One region of the Bacillus luti genome, then DNA from elsewhere that is predicted to be linked to it. Evidence: riboswitches for the same ligand, from Rfam matches in the RefSeq annotation. Region 1 holds a riboswitch; the other holds the start of a gene.
What was found. Region 1 has a riboswitch for S-adenosylmethionine ahead of EUC40_RS18860 (YezD family protein). Riboswitches for the same ligand answer to the same signal wherever they lie in the genome.

Region 1 (10,785 bases):
ACGAAAAATGGATATGATCTTCAGTTAACAGAAGAAATTTCAAAAAGTGTTTCTGTTCCAGTCATTGCGTCAGGCGGATGTGGTCATGCTGATCACATTATAGAAGTCTTTCAAAAGACAACAGTCGATGCAGCATTAGCGGCATCCATCTTTCACTATGGTGAGGAAACTGTACAGAGTGTAAAGAGAAAGTTAAGAGAAGCTAACGTTGAGGTGCGGCTATGAAACCTAACTTTTCAAAAGGATTACTACCAGCAGTTGTAATTGAAGAAGGTACAAAAGAAGTTTTAATGTTAGCTTATATGAATGAAGAAGCATATGAAAAAACGCTGAAAACGAAAAAAACGTGGTTTTATTCTCGCTCGAGACAATCGTTATGGAATAAAGGAGAAACATCAGGAAATGTCCAATATGTACAATCGGTTTATTTAGATTGTGATCAAGATTCAATTGTTGTTGTCGTAAAGCAAGTAGGACCTGCTTGCCACACGGGAGAGAAAACATGTTTTCACTATAAAATTATATAGGGGGATACATATGGAAAATGTCTTTAAGTTATTATTTGAAACAATTGAAGAACGAAAGGAAAATCCATTGCCTGAATCATATACAAATTATTTATTTTCAAAAGGAGAAGATAAAATTTTAAAGAAAATTGGTGAGGAGTGTGCGGAAGTAATCGTCGCATCTAAAAATAATGATAAAGATGAACTCGTAAAAGAAATGGTTGATGTGTTTTATCACTGCTTCGTGCTATTAGCTGAAAAAAACATTACATTGGAAGATATCATGCAAGAAGTGAAAGAACGAAATGGAAAGCTTTCGAGGGTAGGGGATCGAAAAGAAATAGATACATTATAAGGGGGAATACATATGAAAGTGGACTATCATCTTCACTTAGAAGAAGGGCCATATTCAATAGGGTGGCTTGCTAAAATAAATGAAGCAATGGAATATTATGAACCGCTTCAAGAAAAAAGACATTCTATCAATTGGCTTATGAAAACACAAGAGCGTTTGCAAAGACGTGTGAAGGAAGGACCATTTACAGCAAAATGGATTGATTTATATTTAGAAGAAGCGTTGCGAAAAGGTATAAAAGAAGTCGGGATTGTTGATCATTTATATCGTTTTCATGAGGCGAAAGGATATTATGAAAAATATGTAGATATTAGTGATTCAAAGCTTGGTCGTTTACAAAAGGAATGGTTAGACCAAGTAAGAGTCGTTTCACTATATGATTTTACAAAGGCGATTGAAGAAGCGAAAGAACGTTGGAGTAAAAAAGGCGTCACACTTAAACTTGGAATTGAGGCGGATTATTTTATTGGTTGTGAAGAAGAGCTGAAAAACTTATTAGTGCTAGGAGACTTTGATTATGTAATTGGTTCTGTTCATTTTTTAAACGGCTGGGGTTTCGATAATCCAGATACGAAGGCGTATTTTGAGGAACATGATTTACATGCATTATATGATACGTTTTTCAAAACTGTCGAGCGTGCGGTTCGTTCTGAGCTATTTGATATTATAGCTCATCTAGATAATATAAAAGTATTTAATTACAGGTTGGATGAGAATGAGCAGCTTTCTTATTATAAGGAAATTGCTCGTGCGTTAGTAGACACAAATATTGCAACAGAAATAAATGCAGGATTGTACTATCGCTATCCTGTCCGTGAAATGTGTCCAAGTCCGCTCTATCTACAAGTGTTAGCTAAATATGGAGTTCCTATTACGATTTCTTCGGATGCACATTATCCGAATGATTTAGGGAAATATGTAAAAGAAAATGTGCAAACATTACGAACACATGGCATCTCTCATATCGCAACATTTACGAAACGAGTCAGAGCAATGAAATTAATTGAAGAAGAAGTAACAATTTCAAAATGATCACGATTTTTTGATGAAAACATCCCTTTTTGTTCAAAATAAGAAAGAATAAAAAGGAGGGTAAGAAATGCCGAAACAACAAAATCAACAAAATGTACAAGGCGCACAGCAACAAGCTTATACTTCTGAAACGAATGCTACATCTCAATCGGTTATTGAGGAGCAAATTAGCGATACAGTTGCAGAAGGAACAATTGATGTGAAGCTTGGAAAAGAATCACAAGAAAAAGCGTAAAAAGAGGGGAGACTTGCATCTCCTCTTTTTTCATGGAAAAGTGTCGATTTTCAAAACTATAATCAAATTCCTTGGTTTTTATATACGGATTTCTTACAATGAAAGATAAGAGATATCTTATTTTCTATAGAAGAGGTGTTAGTAGTGGCAAAAATATTAGTAGCAGGGAAAATTCCAGAAATCGGATTAGAACTATTAAAAGATCACGATGTAGAAATGTATGATAAAGAGGAGTTAATTTCTTTAGATGAATTAACAGAGCGTGTACAAGATAAAGATGCATTGTTAAGTTTACTTTCTACAAAGGTACCGAAAGAAGTTATTGATGCAGCACCTCATTTAAAGATTGTTGCAAACTATGGTGCTGGTTATGACAATATTGATTATACGTATGCAGGCGAAAAAGGAATTGTAGTATCGAATACACCGAAAGTATCAACGGAAGCGACAGCAGAATTAACATTTGCACTTCTTTTAGCAGCTGCACGTAGAATTCCTGAAGGGGATACGTTATGTCGTACGACTGGATTTAACGGATGGGCACCTTTATTTTTCTTAGGCCGAGAAGTACATGGTAAAACAATTGGAATTATTGGTCTTGGAGAAATCGGGAAGGCAGTTGCAAAGCGTGCGAAAGCGTTTGGAATGAATATTTTATATACAGGGCCTAATCGTAAGCTTGAAGCTGAGAACGAACTAGGAGCAACGTATGTAACGTTGGAAGAATTATTACAAACAGCAGACTTTATTACAATTAACTGTGCGTATAATCCGAAATTGCATCATATGATTGATGAAGAACAGTTTAAAATGATGAAGAAAACAGCGTATATTGTAAATGCTTCACGTGGACCAATTATGCATGAAGCGGCACTTGCTCATGCATTAAAAACGAATGAAATTGAAGGGGCAGCTCTTGATGTGTTTGAGTTTGAACCGAAAATTACAGAAGAGCTAAAAGGATTAAAGAATGTTGTGCTTGCTCCTCATGTAGGAAATGCAACATTTGAAACGCGTGACGCGATGGCTGAAATGGCTGTAAGAAATATTTTGGCTGTGTTGAACGGGGAAGAAGCAGTGACACCTGTAAATCAAAAAGTATTCGTTACAAAATAAAGTGAAATGCTAATCAGAGGCATATCGCCTAGAAAAATAAAAAGAAACCTTCCGGATGTGGAAGGTTTCTTTTTATTTTTCTTTATTTGCTTTTTTTGACGGTCTTTGTCTAATGAATTGAGATAACATGTACAAAATGTATAGTGGGATGGCAATGAATAGGAAAACAGAAAAATTACCAAACCCTGTTTGATACATTGTGATAATGATTCCAACTAAAAATAGTGTAATAATGATGCTATATCGTGGAATTGGTACATCTTTTAAACTTGGGATACGAATGCGGCTTACCATTAAAAATGCGAACGTTACAAATACTGTAATTAGAACGATTTTTGGAATGGTATGTGAAAATAAGGTTAAGAAAGCGACAAGCCCTCCCGCTGCTGTAATCGGAACTCCAGTGAAATATTTCATTGAAGTAGAAGATGGTGTTACATTAAATCGTGCTAAGCGATATGCTCCGAAAAGAGGGAATAGTCCCGCTATGTATAGTCCGATGATTCCATAGTTGGAGAATGATGTGTAATACATTAAAACAGCAGGTGCTGCACCAAATGTTACTACATCCGCAAGCGAGTCAAGCTCTTTCCCCATTTGTGAATCCACACGTAATAAACGAGCAACACGACCATCAAGACTATCTAACATCATCCCGATAAGTACTAAAATAGCAGCTGATTTATAATATCCTAAAGATGCATAGCCGATTGATAAGAATCCGCTATATAAATTTCCGAGCGTAAATAAGTTTGGAATAGCTGCTCTATACAAAATCTGATCCCTTGCTTTCTGTAATGAATTCTTAATTAGTTTATGAAAGTTTACTCATTTTATCATACCATAAATTTATTCCTCATACGAAAAAAATTCCCAATTTGTGAAAGATTTCGTAGAAGAATAATTCGAAAAATAAGTAAAAAAAGGAAGCAACTTCTATAAAGTTGCTTCCTGAACTATTCAAATTTCGTTGTCATCGTTCCAGTGTTAAATCGATTGTTAGGATCGAAACGTAATAAATCTCCATAAATCAGTTTATCGGAAAGTTTTAATTCTGTTTTTGCTTTTTCAATATACGGCTGACATAGTGTTAAATCGGTTTCTGCCCCCGTATTTCGTTTGTAGCACATGTTTTTTGTGTAAACATACTCTTCCGAAACAAAGCTACCGTCCCGCATGATCATAAGAGGGTCTTTCTCTTTAATGAATAAATCAGTTCCAAATTCTACGGATTTATTTGTTTTAATACCAAGTAAATGAAGAAGAGTTGGTTTAATATCAATTTGACCAGATACTTTAGAAATGACTTTTCCTTCTTGACCAGGCACATGAATAATGAGAGGGACGCGTTGTAATTGCATAGAATCAAACGGTGTAATAGCGTCTTTCCCAAGGAACTGAGCCATAGCTGCGTTATGGTTTTCAGAAATACCGTAATGATCACCATAAATGACAATAACGGAATTGTCGTACAGTCCTTCTGCTTTTAATTGATTAATAAATAATTTAAGAGCTTCATCCGTGTAACGAACGGTTGGGAAGTAGCGGTTTAAAACGCCACTTTCTGAATTAAACTCATCAACATATTGATCCTCTGGATTTAGAAGAAACGGAAAATGGTTTGTTAAAGTAATGAATTTTGTATAGAACGGCTCTGGTAAAGATTTTAGCTTTGGAATAGATTGCTCAAAGAACTCTTTATCTTTTAATCCCCACCCGACAGACATTTGTTCTGTACCTACGTAATCATTTAAATTAAAGTAACGATCATATCCAAGTGCAGGATACATTACATCACGATTCCAAAACGCTTTATCGTTTGAATGGAAGACAGCAGAAGAATATCCGTATTTCTTTAATTGTTCTGGTGTAGCTGTATATTCATTTGTTGCGTGAGTAAAGAATACAGAACCGCGGTCTAACGGATAAAGTGAATTTTCGACGATAAATTCAGCATCAGAAGTTTTACCTTGTCCTGTTTGATGATAAAAGTTATCGAAATAAAAACTATCTTTAATAAATTCGTTTAAAAATGGAGTAATTTCTTTTCCATTTATTTTTTTATTAATAACAAAACTTTGTGTAGATTCCATTGAAATCAAAATCACATTTTTACCTTTTGCAGCTCCAAATAAGTTCTTATCAACTTGCTTCTCTTTTGAGTCCGTATAGTTTTTAATTTCAGAGAACCCGTCCCCACTTGCAAATACACGTTCAGCTGAAGATTTTGATTGAAGTGTAATATCGAATAGATGATATGTGTATAAACCTAAATTTTTCACGACAGTTTGACGGTCAAATGAGCGTGAGAACATTTGTGGTTTATAAATAACGGAAACAACAATTTGTAGTGCTAATAGAGCTGTTACACCGCTAAAGAAAGTACGCTTTTCAGAGCGAGAAAGCGGCGTCTTGTCACAAAATGCTGGGAATTTACGTGAAAGAAACATTAAAATAATCGCATCTGCAAATAAAAGTAATGTTTTATACGTAAAGAGTTCTTTTATACTCGTCCCTAAATCAGCCATATTATTTGTTTGAAATAACACTGGGAACGTAACGAAATCGTTATAAAACCCATAAAACATTGCATTTCCAAATAAAATGAATGATAGTATAAAACTAATTCCAACTATAATGCGGTTTCGGTGTTTGGATGCAAATAAAGCAAAACCGAAAAATAAAAGTAACGCAGCTAGTGGATTAATAAAAAGCATAAACTCTTCAAAGAAATTATCAATTTTAATATCGAATGCTAGCTTGTACACAATATATGTTTTTATCCATAATAAAACGACTGCAATAAGTGCAAATCGCAGTTTTGGAAACAGACGTTGTAGCATAATATACTCCTCTCCTAAAAAGCATGACAGTTCTTGTGGGCCTATTTGATTAGCGCCTCATTTTATATATACGAACAGTCCTTTGTTATTATGATTATTATACTATGAGTATCATTATACGAAAATAAAAGAGAGTTGTGGACTTTTTTATAATAATTGAGTAGAAAAAGAGCGATGGGAGACAATAAAATGGAATTTCTTTGTATGATAATGATCGTGCGCAGAAAGAATCACGTAATAATACGGAGGTTATAATGCGAAAATTATTATATTTTATTGCATGCAGTAGTTGTATACTTTTTGCTTCACCGAGTGTTTCTGTAGCCCAATATGATGCACCCCTTATGGAAGATGCACTTTATTCTGTTTTATTTCCAAAAATAAATAAAGCAATTGAAAAACAATATGGGAGTTTGAAGCCTTATCAATGTCCTAAAATTATTAGTTTAAAAAAAGTGTATAGTGGTACATATTTATTTCAAGCGGTTATTGAAGTGACGAAGTATGAACACGTTGGTGGGAAAATTGTGCCGCCATTTGAAAAAGTAACGATCACATTTAATAACGAAGAAGGCGAATGGGAAGTGACAAAGATCATGATAAAGCGCTTACCAAATGATACAAAACTAAACTGTAAAAAAACAATATAAAAAATTGTTTGACAAATAAAATGGTCCTTTGGTATTGTTAATAGCAACAATTAGATGTTTGAAAATTAAATAGACTTACCTCATCTACTCTCAAAGGTAGAGGCCGCGATAGGAAAGAGTAAGCTATGGGAGATTTAATGGAATCTGTGATCATAGGTTGAAAGGGACTATTGCCGAAATATAAGAATAACCATCTTATTCATATATTGGGACTGCATTGAATAAATGTAGTACTGTCATAAGATTTATTTTATGGAGAGCTATTTGGAGATGTTGATGCGGTTTCTTATTTTGAGGAGATAACAACTCGTTTATTTTTTCAATATATATTTTTCCTAATAAGAAACGCGTGTGAACATTGTTCCGCGCGTTTTTTGTCTATCTAAAAGCGTGCTGCAATGAATAGAAGATTGGGGTTATGAGTTTTAGAGGAAATAAGGGAGGAATTCAAATGTATTTACACGGCACGAGCCGAATCAATGGGCAAGGACACTTAGAAATTGGAGGGTGCGATACGACGCAGCTAGCAAAACAATACGGAACACCACTTTATGTATACGATGAAGAGTCAATTCGAGGGAAGTGCCGCGCGTTTCATCGTGCTTTTAAAGAAAGTGGTTTCTCTTATCAAGTAGCGTATGCAAGCAAGGCGTTCTTGTGCATGGAGATGTGCCGAGTAGCTCGTGAAGAAAATATGTCGTTAGATGTTGTTTCTGGAGGGGAATTATATACTGCGCTTCAAGCAGGGTTTCCGGCATCGCGCATTCATTTTCACGGCAATAATAAAACAGAAGAAGAGATTGTGATGGCTCTTCAGGCGAATATTGGTTGTTTTGTAGTCGATAATTTTTTAGAATTAGAAATTTTGCATGATTTAGCAGTGCAACATGGGAAATTTGTGAACATATTAATTCGTGTAACGCCTGGAGTAGAGGCGCACACACATGAATATATTACAACAGGCCAAGAGGATTCAAAATTTGGATTTGGTGTTTCAAATGGTCAAGCGATGCAGGCAATTGAGCTTGCTTTACAAAAATCAAATTATAATGTGCTAGGTATTCATTCCCATATCGGATCACAAATATTTGAAACAGCTGGTTTTGTTCGAGCAATTGAAGTTCTTCGCCAATTTTTAGTAGAAGTGAGAGAGCAAACAAACTATGTAGTAAAGGTGTTAAATGTAGGCGGAGGGTTCGGAATACGCTACACAGATTCGGATACGCCATTAACACTTGAGACATATGTGCGAGCTGTAACGAGTGCAGTGAGAGAACAATTTACAGTATGTAACTATCCATTGCCAGAAATTTGGGTTGAACCAGGTCGTAGTATTGTAGGTGATGCTGGAACGACAATTTATACAGTCGGATCGGTGAAAGATATTCCTGGCATAAGAAAATATGTTTCGGTAGATGGTGGAATGACGGATAATTTAAGACCTGCCTTATATAACGCTCGTTATGAAGCAATGTTAGCGAATCGAGGGAATGATGCGAATGAGGAACTCGTTTCGATTGCTGGGAAATGTTGTGAGAGTGGAGATATGCTGATTTGGGATATTCATTTACCAAAAGTCGCTTCTTCCGATTTACTAGCAATTTCTTGTACAGGAGCATATGGCTATTCGATGGCGAATAATTATAATCGAATTCGGAGACCAGCTGTCGTCTTTGCGAAAGGTGGAACATCGCAAATTGTAGTGGAACGCGAAACATATGAAAATATTATTGGGAACGATCGCATACGTATTAAAGAACTTGTTTAAATAGAGAAAAGGAGTTGTTCGGATGGGCAATTCCTTTTTTGTAAAATAAAATAATTAAAATATATCGGAAAACTAGGATTGAAAAAAATCAGAATTGTGATAAAATACAAATACAAAGCTTATCAAGAGAAGCGGAGGGAACTGGCCCGAAGAAGCTCGGCAACCTGCTTATAGAAAGCAAGGTGCTAAATCCAGCAAAATGGAATCCATTTTGAAAGATAAGGTAAAATATATTACCGAACAGTCTTTTCGAAATGGGAAAGATTTTTTTTATGAATAAAAAGGGGGGCTGTTCGCGTGAGTGTACGGGAACATTTTGATGAAGTATCGGAGAAGATTCAAGCGATGCTTGCTGATATGAAATATGGTTCAATTACAATTGTTGTGCAAGATGGAAAAGTCATTCAGTTAGAGAAAAGTGAAAAAGTACGTTTAAAGTAAAAAGCGCTGACTAGAAAAACTAGAGGCGGTTTTAACCTATTGTATTAGGTTAAAACCGTCTTTTTGCTTTTACAGGGGGAAAAAACATGTTGACGTATGAAACGTGGGCTGAAAATGGTGTTTCATTTTCAGAAGAAGATGAAACAAAAGGCGCGCTATCTGTATTAAGTTGGGCTTATAAAGAATATAAAGAAGAAATCGTATACGCATGTAGCTTTGGAGTGGAAGGTATGGTACTACTGCATCTTATAAACCAAGTAAATCCATCTGCTAAAGTTGTATTTTTGGATACAAATGTTCATTTTCAAGAAACGTATGAATTAATTCAAAAAGTGCGGGAACGATTTCCTTCATTAAACATTATAGAAAAACAGCCAGAACTTACACTTGATGAACAAGCAAAGTTGCATGGTGACAGGCTATGGGAAAGCAATCCGAATCTTTGTTGTAAAATTAGGAAAATTTTACCTTTAGAAAAAGCGTTAGCAAATGAAAAGGCGTGGATATCAGGTTTAAGAAGGGAACAATCAGAAACTCGCAAACATACAAACTTTATAAATCAAGATCGTCGTTTTCAATCTATTAAGATTTGTCCACTTATTCATTGGACATGGAAAGAAGTGTGGCGATATGTATACAAACATAGTTTGCCGTATAACCCATTACATGATGTTGGCTATCCAAGTATTGGGTGTGAGAAGTGTACGTTACCTGTAGATGGTGGCGATTCAAGAGATGGTAGATGGGCTGGAAAACTGAAAACAGAATGTGGTCTTCATGATCAATAAGATGAATTGAAAAATAAAGCTAAGAGAGGATATAGAAAATGAGTACAAGAAACGAATTAGTAAACCGTATAGATGAGACATACGACGTATCACAAATTGAAAAAGAAATTAAATTAGACAACGTTGCGTTAAGTGATTTAGAGCTACTAGCGACAGGTGGATATAGCCCACTGACAGGTTTCTTAGGTAAGAATGATTATGATTCGGTCGTAGAAACTCTTCGTTTAGCAAATGGGAGCATATGGAGTATACCAATTACATTGCCGGTAACAGAAGGTGTAGCAGAGAGGCTGGAAGTTGGAGAGGAAGTAAAGCTTGTTAACGATGGGAAAATATATGGTGTCATTCAAATAGAAGATATTTTTGTACCAGATAAAGAAAAAGAAGCGTTACTTGTATATAAAACGACGGATGAGGCTCATCCAGGAGTGAAAAAATTATATGAACGACCAAACGTTTACGTTGGAGGAGCTATTATTCTTACAAAACGCTTTGAAAATAATCAATTTCCTTCTTATCATTTAGATCCAATTGAAACGCGAGAAGAATTTAAAAAGCGTGGTTGGAAAACAGTAGTTGGGTTTCAAACGAGAAACCCGGTACATCGCGCTCATGAATATATTCAAAAGTCTGCTCTTGAAATTGTAGATGGTCTCTTTTTGAATCCGCTTGTTGGGGAAACGAAATCAGATGATATTCCTGCTGATGTAAGGATGGAAAGCTATGAAGTATTACTTCAAAACTATTATCCGAAAAATCGTGTCTTTTTAGGTGTGTTTCCTGCGGCGATGCGTTACGCAGGGCCAAGAGAGGCGATATTTCATGCATTAGTAAGAAAGAATTTTGGATGTACCCACTTTATTGTAGGGCGTGATCATGCCGGGGTAGGAGATTATTATGGAACATATGAAGCGCAAGAGATTTTTACAAACTTTACAGTGGAAGAGTTAGGGATTACACCGCTATTTTTTGAACATAGCTTTTACTGCGGGAAATGTGAAGCAATGGCTTCAACGAAAACATGCCCGCACGGAAAAGAGGATCATGTCAT
Region 2 (7,285 bases), 2.4 Mb from region 1:
CAACTGCACATTCGTTAATACAAATTCATGATTAGGACTTTCAAATAAAATATTTGTAAGTAACCAATATCCACCTATCCCAATTATCATTCCTAAAATGCTCTTTATACTCCCGCTTTTATCCTTCTCCATCTCTTTCGCCAACTCTTCCGCATACTCTTTTGGTGAATCACCAAATATATCCTTTACCGTCTTTCCTTCTTTCTCACCTTCTATTAAATGAAGTTCTGCATCTTCTAAAAAGGCATCCACATCTTCTTCTTTAATCCCTTTTGTTATTAAATACACTTTCGTATCGATTAAAAACTTTTCGCCTTCTTTAGAAACCTTCATTATAACCCCTCCCTTATTTAACCGTTTCTCTTCTATTCGTCTTCATCATAATTTCAATAAAAATTAAAATAAATAAACTTCCGTATAAACATATAATTTGAAATAGCATTGGCATAAGATCTTCCGATGTAAATGCTTTAAATATGAACATTATAGAAAGTGGAATAATTAAATATAAGTTTTTAAACCACCCTTCAAAATACATATTTATAGCTACTGTGATACCAAAAATCCCACCAGCTAACATATAACTTTGCAACTCGGTGAATGTAAACATTTTGGTAGGATAGATCACATCTAATATCGTAACAACCCCCATTAAAAACATTGGCGCGATCATAACTAAAAACCACATAGAAAACCATGTTTTTGTAAAACTTGTTACGAAGGTCATTTTGCGAAGTAGAAAATTAGGACCCATAACAACCAAAATCAATGACAAACTATACCCAACGCACTGAATAAGCGACATCTGTAATAATCCGTTATTCACTATTAAGATAGAAGCAATGATCCAAAACGATACGATATTCATTACCGTAAAGCCAATTTGCTTCCACGTTTCTTGTCTATCTCTTTCCATTACTTTTACAAGTTCATTTGCATATTCTTTCGGTGAGCTTCCGAAAATTTCTTCTACGCTTTTCCCATCACTCTCCCCCTCAATTAAATGGAGTTCTGCATCTTCTATAAAATTTTCAATATCACTTTCTTTCACGCTCTTTGCCGCCAAAAATAATCTCATATCTAATAAAAACTTTCGTGCTTCATTTGATAGCATTATTTTCTTCTCCCCTTCCCCTCAAGTAGACGCTCTACACTACTTTGCATCGCTTCCCAGCGATCCATAAATTCATTTAGTGCTTCTTCGCCTTTTTCTGTTAATGTATAGTATTTTCGCTTTGGGCCAGATGGAGATTCCTTCATTACACTTGTTATTAATCCTTCCTTTTGCATACGTATCAATAACGGATAAATACTTCCCTCACTCGCCATTGTAAAGCCATGCTTCGCTAGCTTTTCACTCATTTCATAACCGTATATTTCACCTTCAGAAATAATAGCAAGTAAGCACCCTTCTAGAATTCCTTTCAGCATTTGACTTGTCGACATATTAAAATCCTCCTGCTACCTTGTTTTACAAGATAGATAAGCGTAAGTATCTTGCTTTACAACATAGTATAGCAGAGACTATTTTGCAAAACAAGATAGCTAACGATATTTTTCCAAATGTTTGCAGGAATTTTATTATATCCTCTCTAAATAGAGCAATATGCAAACTTTATTATGAAGGGATGTTTTTCGTCATGGTTACAAATCGAGTTGTCTTTTTAACAGGTGCCGCGAGTGGTATTGGTTATGAAATGGGGAATGCTTTTGCAAAAGAAGGCGCAAAAGTTGTTATTAGTGACCGACTTGAAGAGCGTGCGAAAGAAGCTGCTGAAAAATTACAAAAAGAGGGATTTCAAGCAATTGGTTTAAAATGTGATGTTACATCTGAGGAAGAAATTGCAGCAGCAATTTCTCAAACAGTTACTCATTTCGGTTCATTAGACATATTAATTAACAACGCAGGAATGCAACATGTTTCACCGATTGAAGAGTTTCCAACCGAAAAATTCGAGCTACTCATTAAAATCATGCAAATCGCTCCATTTATCGCCATTAAACATGCCTTTCCGATTATGAAAAAGCAAAAGTATGGCCGAATTATTAATGTTGCTTCCATTAATGGCCTTGTTGGATTTGCAGGAAAATCCGCCTACAATAGCGCCAAACATGGTGTAATTGGATTAACAAAAGTGGCAGCTTTAGAAGGTGCTACCGATGGTATTACTGTAAATGCCCTTTGCCCTGGTTATGTCGATACCCCTCTTGTACGTAATCAACTACAAGACTTAGCTACTACACGAAATGTACCACTTGAAAATGTTTTAGAAGATGTTATTTATCCACTTGTACCACAAAAACGCTTATTACAAGTACAAGAAATTGCTGATTATGCTATATTCTTAGCGAGCGAAAAAGCTAAAGGTATAACTGGCCAAGCTGTCGTTATCGATGGTGGTTATACTGCTCAATAAAAAATAAAGTTTGCTCACGAAGAGCAAACTTTATTTTTTATCACGAGGATCGTCGTACTTTAGTAATTGCTGTGGCAGTTTCTCTATTGCAACAGTTATCCCATCTAATTTACTTTCAATTCGATGGAGTAAATATAATGTTACAACAATCGGAAACCCTACATTACCTATCATCTTGATCCACTCTTCCATCTTTTTCTCCCCCTTTCATTATATAAATAAGAGAGACTAGTCAATTTAGGCATAAAAAAAACAAGCTATTATATATTAGCTTGTTTTTCAAACAATGATGCAATTTCTCTCTTATAATCTCCACGTATAATACCTTTCTCAGTAATAATACCTGTAATTAATTCATTCGGCGTTACATCAAATGCAGGATTATAAACATCAACTCCAATTGGTGCTACTTGTTTCCCAAAGATTTTCGTAACTTCTGTTTCATCTCTCTCTTCAATAACAATTTCAGTTCCAGTTTCTTTCTTAATATCAAATGTAGATAACGGAGCTGCAACATAAAATGGGATATCGAAATACTTTGCTAATATAGCTAAATTCATTGTTCCGATTTTATTTGCGGTATCTCCATTTGCCACAATTCGATCTGCTCCTACGATAATCGCATTAATTTCTTTCGTACGGATTGCATGAGCTGCCGTATTATCTGTAATAAGCGTTACATCAATTTCCGCTTGCTTCAACTCCCAAGTCGTTAAACGTCCACCTTGTAAAACGGGTCTCGTTTCACACGCATACGCATGTAAACGTACACCTTTTTCTTTCCCAATATAAAACGGTGCTAATGCAGTACCATATCTAGCAGTTGCGATACTTCCAGCGTTACAAATTGTTAAAATGTTATCACCGTCTGTAAAACATGTTAACGCATATTCCCCAATGCTCCGGCATACCGCTTCATCTTCTTGCTGAATGAGAAGTGCTTCTTCTTCTAATATTTTTTGCGCTTCTTTTATTGTAGTAATCTCTCGAATAGATTCTCTCATACGATCGATTGCCCAAAATAAATTCACTGCCGTCGGGCGTGATGTTCCTAAATAATTACAATCTCTATTAAATTTCTTTTGAAATTCTTCCAAATGCATAGTGTTATATTTTTTTGATGCAAGCGCCAAGCCAAATGCAGCTACAATTCCAATTGCAGGTGCTCCGCGTACTTCTAGCATTACAATACTTTTCCAAACCTCTTCAATCGTCGTTAACGTTTTGTATTCTGTGCTATGCGGCAACTTTGTTTGATTTAATACTGCAATTGCATCACCTTTCCAACTGACAGATCTCGGAATAGTAACAATTGTACTCATGCTTTTACTCCTCCAGAAACTGTCTGCTGAAATAATGTTCGAAACAGTTGAATATCAGCGCTCTTAGATTCATATTTTATTAGTTCTTTACCTAAGGATAGCGCTTGTTTCTTAGCTTGAATTCTCGTTTCTTTATTTGCTATTTCATCTAAATCAGCTACATGTGCTAAGCCAATTGTTCTTCGGATAATCTCACATCCTGCAAATCCGACAGCATCAGTAAAGATATTTTGCAAAATAATCGGTATCCACTGTTTTTCTTTCGTATATGCTTCTACGCCTTCTCCAATCCATAACTTCGTAAAAGTTTCTACAAAATAACTCCATGTCTTTTCTATATGGAAAAATAGTACACTTCTCTTTTCTTCTTCTCTAGATAGAGCATTTACTAATAAATTTGCAATAAATTGACCAATGTCAAATCCAAATGGACCGTATGTTGCAAATTCTGGATCAATCACTTTCGTCTCAGAAGGTGATGAAAAAATACTACCAGTATGTAAATCACCATGAATAAGCGCTTCTTTTCTCGTTAAAAATTTATATTTATATTGCGCTACTTTTAGTTTTAAAGTTTTATCACTCCAAAGTTCATCAACAGTTAGTTGTAACTCCGGCTCATAATCATTTGTATCGTAATGGCCAAACGGATCTGTAAACACTAAATCTTCTGTAATTTTACAAAGGTCTGGATTTACAAATGCACCTTCTAGTATCCTTTTTTCTTCTGACTCTAACCCGAAATCTGAAGTATAAAACAAAACATTTGCTAGAAAACGACCAATATGTTGGGATAAAAGTGGATACTCCTCTCCATCTATTAATCCTTTTCTTGTAATTGTTAGCCGTGATAAATCTTCTATGACTGTTACCGCTAATTCTTCATCATGACTATACACTACCGGCACATATTCAGGCACATACTTCGCAAAAATTTGCAGTGCCTTACTTTCAATCGTTGCTCTTTTTATAGACAATGGCCAGCTCTCACCAACTACTTTCGCATATGGCAACGCTTGTTTTATTATAATCGACTTCACTCCATCATCTAATTTGAACACGTAATTTAAATTTCCATCTCCAATTTCATGACAAACTACATTCGCTTTCTTTTCAAAATAGCCATGTTCTTTCGCATATTGTACAGCAGTTACTTCTGTTAATGAATAATATCCCATCGTTTTCTCCCCCTTTTTTAATTCAGAGGTTTTTCTAGCATAAGAAAAACCTCTTTCCACAAAGAAAGAGGTTTGAAGTTTATCTTCTCCCCTCTTATCTACCAGAAAGTATACTTTCTGCTGGAATTAGCACCGTGCCTTTTGGCGTCGTAAATATACGCCCCATTTCACAATGGTATTACGGTCGGTTGCTGGGCTTCATCGGGCCAAATCCCTCCACCTGCTCTTGATAAGAGTTGTATAATTTTTTGAATTTTTAACTTTATGTTGAAGACTATACCAAGAATAAAAATCACTTGTCAATATTTTATTTATATAATTCTGGACGACGATCCGCAAAAACTGGAATCCCTTTACGAACCTCTTGAATTTTCTCGAATGTAAGCTCTCCAAACAAAATGGATTCCTCTTGATTTGCCTCTACCACAACTTCACCCCAAGGATCCACAATTAAAGAATGACCTGCAAATTCATTATTCGGATCTTTTCCTGCCCGATTACACGCAACAACATAACATTGGTTTTCAACTGCTCTTGCTTGCAGCAGCAAGCGCCAATGTGCTAAACGTACTAATGGCCATTCTGCTACAACAAATAAAACTTCTGCCCCTCGAACAGTATGAACGCGCATCCACTCTGGAAAACGAATATCATAACAAATTGTGCCGGCGCATTCTACATCATCTAGCTTAAATTCGCCTGTACTATTTCCAGCGACTAAATATTTATGTTCATCCATCAGCTGAAATAAATGCACTTTACTATATTCATTGACTAGATCTCCTTCTTTGTTTACAACATACATTGTATTTGTAACACCTTGTTCTGTTTGCTTCGCTATGGAACCACCAACAATATGTACCCCATATTGTTTCGACCATTTTTTCAACGTTTCTTTCGTTTCTACTCCGTCCTTATCTGCAATTTCAGAAAGTCTCGTTAAATCATATCCTGTCGTCCATAGTTCTGGTAAGACGATAACATCTGGTCTTTCCTTCATCGCTTCACTTATTTTATTTTTAGCGTTTTCAATATTTTTTTCTACATCTCCAAAGACAATATCCATTTGAATACATGCGACTTTCATTTTGTCAGCCCCATTCTCATTTTTTTCTTTACAAAATACTGGAAAGATTATATCATTTGTCACTAGAATTGTAACAACTTTCAAAAGAGGTGGAAAGTATGAAATTATTTCAACCTTCTGAGATAGTAACATCATTGCCTACACAATTTTTCGCTTCACTTGTTGCAAAAGTTAACAAGGTCGTTGCAGCTGGTCACGATGTTATTAATCTAGGTCAAGGTAATCCAGATCAACCAACCCCGCAGCATATCGTAAAAGCTTTACAAGATGCTGCAGAAAAGACCATTCATCATAAATATCCGCCATTTCGCGGACACGAGAGCTTAAAAGAAGCCGTGGCAACATTCTATCAACGTGAATATGATGTAGTAGTAAATCCAAAAACTGAAGTTGCTATTTTGTTTGGTGGAAAGGCTGGATTAGTAGAATTACCAATGTGTTTTACAAACCCTGGTGATACTATTCTCGTTCCAGATCCAGGCTATCCAGATTATTTATCAGGAGTTGCTTTAGCAAAAGCACAATTTAAAACAATGCCGCTTATTGCAGAAAATAAATTTTTACCAGATTACACGAAAATTGATGATACTATCGCTGAGCGTGCAAAGTTAATGTTTTTAAACTATCCAAACAATCCTACTGGTGCTACTGCATCAAAAGATTTTTTTGATGAAACCATTCATTTTGCTAATAAACATAATATATTAGTTGTTCATGATTTTGCTTACGGCGCTATTGGGTTTGATGATCAAAAGCCGGTTAGTTTCTTACAAGCAGACGGTGCCAAAGATACAGGAATTGAAATTTATACTTTATCAAAAACTTTCAATATGGCTGGATGGCGTATTGCTTTTGCAGTAGGGAATGAAAGTGTTATCGAAACAATTAACTTATTACAAGATCATATGTATGTTAGTATTTTTGGTGCAGTTCAAGATGCTGCTCGTGAAGCACTATTAAGTTCACAGTCTTGTGTAGTAGATCTTGTAAATAGTTACGAATCCCGGAGAAACGCTCTTATTTCAGCTTGTCACTCAATTGGTTGGAATGTAGATATTCCAACCGGATCATTCTTTGCATGGCTTCCTGTACCAGAAGGTTACACATCTGAGCAATTTTCTGATATTTTACTAGAAAAAGCACACGTCGCAGTTGCTCCTGGTATTGGGTTTGGCGAGCACGGCGAAGGGTATGTCCGCGTTGGTCTCTTGCATACAGAAGATAGATTACGAGAAGCCATTAATCGAATTGATAAATTAAATTTTTTCAAAAAGCCATTGA

Region 2: linked by a shared signal. The riboswitch ahead of mtnK (S-methyl-5-thioribose kinase) and the one ahead of EUC40_RS18860 (YezD family protein) in region 1 are both predicted to bind S-adenosylmethionine.

Annotation. Positions count from the first base shown of each region.
Region 1 is NZ_CP040336.1:3,721,738-3,732,522, reverse strand. Features, by position in the region: gene hisF (imidazole glycerol phosphate synthase subunit HisF) at 1-225, shown strand, start outside; gene hisI (phosphoribosyl-AMP cyclohydrolase) at 222-527, shown strand; gene hisE (phosphoribosyl-ATP diphosphatase) at 538-861, shown strand; gene EUC40_RS18895 (histidinol phosphate phosphatase domain-containing protein) at 874-1,893, shown strand; gene EUC40_RS18890 (DUF4025 domain-containing protein) at 1,961-2,128, shown strand; gene EUC40_RS18885 (NAD(P)-dependent oxidoreductase) at 2,273-3,244, shown strand; gene pssA (CDP-diacylglycerol--serine O-phosphatidyltransferase) at 3,317-4,018, opposite strand; gene EUC40_RS18875 (LTA synthase family protein) at 4,201-6,087, opposite strand; gene EUC40_RS18870 (DUF3888 domain-containing protein) at 6,342-6,737, shown strand; lysine riboswitch at 6,827-7,008, shown strand; gene lysA (diaminopimelate decarboxylase) at 7,189-8,505, shown strand; SAM riboswitch class I at 8,622-8,730, shown strand; gene EUC40_RS18860 (YezD family protein) at 8,803-8,946, shown strand; gene EUC40_RS18855 (phosphoadenylyl-sulfate reductase) at 9,033-9,734, shown strand; gene sat (sulfate adenylyltransferase) at 9,773-10,785, shown strand, end outside.
Region 2 is NZ_CP040336.1:1,312,083-1,319,367, reverse strand. Features, by position in the region: gene EUC40_RS06925 (DUF1129 domain-containing protein) at 1-333, opposite strand, end outside; gene EUC40_RS06920 (DUF1129 domain-containing protein) at 347-1,114, opposite strand; gene EUC40_RS06915 (PadR family transcriptional regulator) at 1,114-1,446, opposite strand; gene EUC40_RS06910 (3-hydroxybutyrate dehydrogenase) at 1,641-2,417, shown strand; gene EUC40_RS06905 (YvrJ family protein) at 2,448-2,609, opposite strand; gene mtnA (S-methyl-5-thioribose-1-phosphate isomerase) at 2,678-3,739, opposite strand; gene mtnK (S-methyl-5-thioribose kinase) at 3,736-4,917, opposite strand; SAM riboswitch class I at 5,009-5,153, opposite strand; gene EUC40_RS06890 (carbon-nitrogen family hydrolase) at 5,225-6,088, opposite strand; gene EUC40_RS06885 (pyridoxal phosphate-dependent aminotransferase) at 6,103-7,285, shown strand, end outside.